Regions from separate parts of the Stenotrophomonas muris genome, predicted to be linked through region 2. Evidence: riboswitches for the same ligand, from Rfam matches in the RefSeq annotation. Region 2 holds a riboswitch; the other holds the start of a gene.
What was found. Region 2 has a riboswitch for glycine ahead of ACUVWL_RS19710 (trimeric intracellular cation channel family protein). Riboswitches for the same ligand answer to the same signal wherever they lie in the genome.

Region 1 (3,398 bases), 720 kb from region 2:
CAGCACGAACTGCGGCGCCAGCGCCACGTAGCCGACGTTCAGCAGCACCGACAGCGCGCACAGGCCGAAACCAATGGATACCTGGCGGGTGGGCGTGGTGTGCCCGGCCATGCGCCCGGACAGGAACGAGCCGGTGGTCATGCCGCCGATGGTGGGGATGAACAGCCAGGCGAAACCGCCCTCGCCCAGGTGCAGGTGCTGCATCACGAACACCGGTGCCGAGGAGATGTACAGGAAGATGCCACCGAAACCGATGCTGCCGGCCAGCGCCAGGCGCAGGAAGCGCGGATTGAAACCGATGCGCACGTAATCACGCATCAGCACCCGCGGCGACAACGGAACGCGCGCTTCGAGCGGATGGGTCTCCGGCAGGTAGCGGGCGGTGGCCGCCAGCAGAACCAGTGCGAACACCACCAGGAACCAGAAGATCAGCGGCCAGCCAGCACCGCTGAGCAGGATCCAGCCACCGATGATCGGCGCGATCGCCGGGGCGATGCCGAACAGCATCGACACCTGGCTCATCAGCCGCTGCGCGTCGTGACCGTGGTACAGGTCGCGGATCACCGCGCGGCCGACGATCATGCCGACGCCTGCGGACAGGCCCTGCAGGGCGCGGAACCCCAGCAGCGTGGTCAGATCGGTGGACAGCGCACAGCCGACCGAGGCGCCGACGAACACCACCAGGCCGCCGAGGATCACCCGCTTGCGGCCCCAGGCATCGGACAGCGGGCCGTGTGCCAGGCTCATCAGGCCGTAGAACAGCAGGTACACGCTGATGGTCTGCTGCACCGCCACCTCGTCCACCGCCAGGCGCTGGGCCAGCTGCGGGAACGCTGGGAAGATGGTGTCGATCGAGAACGGACCGAACATGGCCAGGCCGGCGAGCAGCAGGGCCATGCGGCGGGTGGAAGGAGCAACAGCGGCGGTCATGGAGAAGGCGTCCGGCAGGGCCATGCGCGGCACGCACGGCGGGCGCCAGTCCCCTGCAGCAGGGACGGCGCCAGATGAATTCGGGTATCCGCCCATCATAGGTGGGGATTGCGCCTGATGCCATGCAGCAGTGCACAAAACGCACGGGCGGGCCATCGGCCATTCAGGCGCCGCGGCCGGGCCCGCAGGCGGCTGGCGCGCCCGCAACGGGCTATAATCGGCGGGCAACACGGTGGGAGAAGCGGAACACCGCTGCCGAAGGCGCAACGCCCGTAATCGCTCAGGCCCGATACCACCCGTAACACAACTCTGGAGAGACCGGTTCGATCCGGCGCCGAAGGGGCACGAAGCCGCGGTTTTCCGCGCTTCCAAACTCTCAGGCAAAAGGACAGAGGGGCGCCCCGCAGACCGCCGACCGGCGGCTTGTGCCCGTGCGTGTGCCCTTTCCTGACGGATCCTTCGCCATGTCCCAGAACACCCCTTCCCTGCGTGAGCTCGAGCACCACAATGCGTTCGTCGAGCGCCACATCGGCCCCAACGATGCCGAGATCGCGCAGATGCTCGACGTCGTCGGCCACGCGTCGCTGGATGCGATGACCGATGCCATCGTACCGGCCAAGATCAAGTCGCCGGCGCCGCTGGCACTGCCGGAATCGATGACCGAAGTGCAGGCACTGGCGAAGATCCGTGCGATCGCCGACAAGAACACCGTGCTGCGCAGCTTCATCGGCCAGGGCTACTACGGTACCCACACGCCGAACGTGATCCTGCGCAACATCCTGGAAAACCCGGCCTGGTACACCGCCTACACCCCGTACCAGGCCGAGATCTCGCAGGGCCGCATGGAAGCGCTGATCAACTTCCAGACCCTGTGCGCCGACCTCACCGGCATGGAAATCGCCAACGCCTCGCTGCTGGACGAAGCCACCGCCGCAGCTGAAGCGATGACCCTGGCCAAGCGTTCGGCCAAGTCGAAGTCGGACACCTTCTTCGTGCACGACGCCGTGCACCCGCAGACCCTGGAACTGCTGCGTACCCGCGCCGAGCCCATGGGCATCGTGCTGCGCGTCGGCACCCCGGCCGAGGCACTGGAAGCAGAAGCCTTCGGCCTGCTGCTGCAGTACCCGGACACCTTCGGCCAGATCGGCGACTACAAGGCGCTGGTCGAGGCCGTGCACGCGCGCGGCGGCCTGGTGGCCGTGGCCACCGACCTGCTGGCGCTGACCCTGCTGGCCGCCCCGGGCGAATGGGGTGCGGACATCGTGGTCGGCAACAGCCAGCGTTTCGGCGTGCCGTTCGGCTTCGGCGGCCCGCACGCCGCATTCATGGCCTGCCGCGACGCCTACAAGCGCTCGATGCCGGGCCGCCTGATCGGCGTCTCGGTCGATGCCCAGGGCAACCCGGCCTACCGCCTGACCCTGCAGACCCGCGAGCAGCACATCCGCCGCGAGAAGGCCACCTCCAACATCTGTACCGCACAGGTGCTGCTGGCGGTGATGGCCTCGATGTATGCCGTGTACCACGGCCCGGAAGGCCTGACCCGCATCGCCCGGCGCACCCACCGCCTGGCCTCGATCCTGGCCGCCGCGCTGCGCGAGGCCGGCGTGCAGGTCGGTGGCGACTTCTTCGACACCCTGCATGTCACCGGCGTGCACGCCGATGAGATTCACGCCAAGGCCCGCGCCGCCGGTTACAACCTGCGTGCGATCGACAGCGACTCGGTCGGCATCAGCCTGGACGAGACCGCCACCCGCGCCGACGTGGTCGCACTGGCCGCCGTGTTCGGTGCGCAGGCCGACGTCGACGCGCTGGATGCCAGCACCGCCGATGCGCTGCCGGCCGGCCTGCTGCGCCAGTCCGCGTTCCTGACCCATCCGGTGTTCAACACCCACCACAGCGAGCACGAACTGCTGCGCTACCTGCGCTCGCTGGCCGACAAGGACCTGGCGATGGACCGCACGATGATCCCGCTGGGCTCGTGCACCATGAAGCTCAACGCCACCGCCGAGATGATCCCGGTGACCTGGCCGGAGTTCTCGCAGATCCACCCGCTGGTGCCGGCCGACCAGGCGCTGGGCTACAAGGAACTCATCGACACGCTGGAAGCGATGCTGGTGGAATGCACCGGCTATGACGCGGTCAGCCTGCAGCCGAACTCCGGCGCGCAGGGCGAGTACGCCGGCCTGCTGGCGATCCGCGCCTACCACCGCTCGCGCGGCGAAGGCCACCGCGACATCTGCCTGATCCCGGATTCGGCGCACGGCACCAACCCGGCCTCGGCGCAGATGTGCGGCATGAAGGTGGTGGTGACCAAGACCGATGCCAACGGCAACGTCGACGTCGAGGACATCCGCCTCAACGCCGAGAAGTACAGCGACCGCCTGGCTGCGATCATGATGACCTACCCGTCCACGCACGGCGTGTTCGAGGAAGAGGTGGTGGAGATCTGCGAGATCATCCACAAGCAC
Region 2 (3,398 bases):
GCTGCGCGACATCAACAAGCTCGGCCTGCCGGCCGGTGTCGAATTCCTCGATGTGATCTCGCCGCAGTACATCGCCGACCTGGTGGCGTGGGGCGCGATCGGCGCGCGTACCACCGAAAGCCAGGTGCATCGTGAGCTGGCCTCGGGGCTGTCGTGCCCGGTCGGCTTCAAGAACGGCACCGATGGCAACGTCAAGATCGCCGCTGACGCGGTGGGTGCGGCGTCCAACCCGCATCACTTCCTGTCGGTCACCAAGCAGGGCGGCACCGCCATCGTGTCGACCACCGGCAATCCGGATTGCCATGTGATCCTGCGCGGCGGCAAGCAGCCGAACTACGACGCCGGCAGCGTCGCCGACGCCTGCCAGGTGCTGGCCAAGGCCAAGCTGCCGACGCGCCTGATGATCGACGCCAGCCACGCCAACAGCCTGAAGAACCCCGAGAACCAGCCGAAGGTGATCGAGGACATTGCTGTTCAGCTGGAAGACGGCGAACAGCGCATCGTTGGCGTGATGATCGAGAGCCATCTGGTCGGTGGCCGCCAGGAACTGGTGGAAGGCCAGCCGCTGGTTTACGGGCAGAGCATCACCGATGGCTGCATCGACTGGGACACCACCGTGACGGTGCTGGAGCGTCTGGCTGCGGCCGTGCGCGCCCGTCGCGACGTGAAGGTGTCCGAAGCAGCCTGATCGAAGCCGCCTGAGTGCGGCACGTGTGTGGATGGCGGCCAGCGCCTGCGGGGGTGCGGCCGCGATCAGGGTCGGTCGGAGTTGGAGGCCGGCCCATCTGCACCGGCGATGCGCCTGGCGCTGCGCATGAGCGACAGCGCCAGGTACATCGCCGGGGTGGTGATACCGCTTCCTGTAGCGTCGAGCCATGCCCGACCTGCGCGCGAAGCGCGTTGGTTTGCTGCAAAGAGCAGTCGAGCATGGCTCGACTTTACGAAGAGGCTCAATGCACTTCGTCGTGGTACACGAACTTCGGCATTTCCCAGCGGTAGTGGATCGCCAGCAGGCGCAACGCGAAGCCGCCGCCGAGGCAGCACAGGATCGCGGTGGCATCGGCCACGCCCCAGTGCAGCAGCAACAGATAGGCCGCGCCGGTCAGCAGCGCGATGATCGCGTACAGCTCCTTCTGGAAGATGAGTGGCACCTCGTTGCAGAGGATGTCGCGCAGCACCCCGCCGAACGCGCCGGTCAGCATGCCGGCGATCAGCACGATCGGCATTGCATGGCCGGCTTCGCGCGCGATCGAGCAGCCGATCAGGGTGAAGGCGATCAGGCCCAGCCCGTCGAGCACCAGGAAGGTGCGGCGGAAGTGATGCATCCAGCGCGCCACCCAGGTGGCGATCAGCGCCGCGCATACGGTGAAGCCCAGGTACTCGGGGTGCTTCACCCAGCCCAGCGGGTAGTGGCCGAGCAGGATGTCGCGCAGTGAACCACCCCCGAGGGCGGTGACGCAGGCGATCATGACCACGCCGAACAGGTCCATGCGGCGGCGGCCGGCGGACAGTGCGCCGGTCATGGCTTCGGCGGAAATGGCGATCAGGTAGATGATGGACAGCAGCATGGGACAGGCTCCGGGCGCGGTGGGGCCGGCCATGCGCGACCACCGCCACTGCCTGCGCAATGACGGGATGACGATGACCGGTGCCGCTCCCGCTGTCCTTTTGCCTGAGAGTTCAGCGGCATGGACCGCGTGCCCCTTCGGCGGATCGCCCCGGGCGTGCCCGGTGACCTCTCTCCAGCTCGGCGAGTCGAATGCATGGTTGGTGGGATTCCAGCCCACCGGCCTGAGCGATCATGGGAGCCTGCGCCTTCGGCGGGCGCCAGCGCGGCGCCTCTCTCCTGCATTCGGGCGCCAGTATATCCGCTGCAGTGCAGCACGGCATAATCCAGGCATGGCCCCGTCCGTCCGCCCGTGGTTCCTGTACCTGCTCGAATGCCGCGATGGCAGCTATTACGCCGGCATCAGCACCGATGTGGAGGCGCGTTTCGCCGCCCACCAGGCCGGCAAGGGCGCGCGCTACACCCGGGCCCGGCCGCCGCTGCGCGTGCTGGCCGTGCGCGAATACCCGGACCGGGCCGCGGCCTCGCGGGCCGAGTGGCAACTCAAGCAGCAGCCCCGCGAACGCAAGCTGGCCTGGCTGCAGGCAACGGATCCTGCGCTTCTGTAGAGCCGAGCCCACGCTCGGCTGTTGTTCCGTCTGCCCGATGCGGGAGCCGAGCATGGGCTCGGCTCTACAGTAGATCCACGTCATGCGTGGATGGGCCGTTCGGCCCATGCGATGATCCGCCCGCGCCCAGAGCCGGAGACCCGGATGTCCACGATTGCCCTGCTGTTCGCGCTTTCCGCAGCAACGAGCCCTGCCGCCGACCCCGCCACGATCGCGGCCATCGAAGCCACCTGCCACGACTACGTCGATGGCCAGCTGGAGGCCGATCCGCAGCGCGTCGCCCGTTCGCTGCACCCGGACCTGGCCAAGCGCGCGGTCCTCGGCGATACACCCGACGAGCGCCTGGGCCTGCGCCGGATGTCGAAGGAAGAGCTGGTCTCGCTGACGAAACAGGGCGCGCTGAAGACCCCGAAGGATCAATGGGATCGCCGCTGCACGGTGCTGGACGTGACCGGCAACGCGGCCTCGGTGCGGCTGGAAACCCCGTGGTTCGTCGACTACTTCCACATGGGGCGTTTCGACCAGCGCTGGGTCATCGTCAACGCACTGTGGTACCCGAAACCGAAGGCGCACTGAGCGATGCGTGCCGCCGGCAACGCATGGATCTCCGTCGTCGTGCTGGTCGCCGGCATCGCGCTGCTGCCTGGCCTGCTGTATCTGCTCGGGCTGGCATTGGTGGACGGTCGGCCGAAGCCGGCCGACCGCGCGCCCAGTGGTGTGGCTGCGTGCAGCGGTGAGCCACGGGCGGGATACCAGCCGATGAACCCCTGGCGCTTCACCGCCCAGTTCTTCGACAAGGACGGGATGAAGAACAAGGTGCCTGAAGTGGAGCGGGAGGCCTTCTGGATTGCCCGGCGCCACCTGTGGCGGCAACCTCGGCGCGGCATGCTGCGCTGGCATCTCAGCAGCACCGCGTTGGCGATCTGGATCACCCGGCATTGGAGTACCGCGCAGATTGCGGACACCGCGAGGAAGGAGGACTTCTGCCGGAAGTAGATCCACGCCATGCGTGGATGGCGCTCCATGTTTGTTGACGGGGTCAGAGCCCTTTCCCGCGGAAAGGGATCCGACCCCTGTTGCGTGCGGCCTTACCGCCTCGGCCGCCGGTCGTCCTGGTCATCACCGAAGATGATGCGCGCGCTGCGCTGGTAGCTCCAGTACGCGACCGCCCAGTTCAGCAGCACCACGATGCGGTTGCGGAAGCCGATCAGGAAGAACACGTG

Region 1: linked by a shared signal. The riboswitch ahead of gcvP (aminomethyl-transferring glycine dehydrogenase) and the one ahead of ACUVWL_RS19710 (trimeric intracellular cation channel family protein) in region 2 are both predicted to bind glycine.

Annotation. Positions count from the first base shown of each region.
Region 1 is NZ_CP199879.1:460,813-464,210, reverse strand. Features, by position in the region: gene ACUVWL_RS01935 (multidrug effflux MFS transporter) at 1-930, opposite strand, end outside; glycine riboswitch at 1,230-1,332, shown strand; gene gcvP (aminomethyl-transferring glycine dehydrogenase) at 1,395-3,398, shown strand, end outside.
Region 2 is NZ_CP199879.1:4,249,034-4,252,431, forward strand. Features, by position in the region: gene ACUVWL_RS19705 (3-deoxy-7-phosphoheptulonate synthase) at 1-688, shown strand, start outside; gene ACUVWL_RS19710 (trimeric intracellular cation channel family protein) at 951-1,568, opposite strand; glycine riboswitch at 1,651-1,756, opposite strand; glycine riboswitch at 1,770-1,859, opposite strand; gene ACUVWL_RS19715 (GIY-YIG nuclease family protein) at 1,900-2,175, shown strand; gene ACUVWL_RS19720 (nuclear transport factor 2 family protein) at 2,320-2,751, shown strand; gene ACUVWL_RS19725 (hypothetical protein) at 2,755-3,171, shown strand; gene ACUVWL_RS19730 (NAD(P)/FAD-dependent oxidoreductase) at 3,264-3,398, opposite strand, start outside.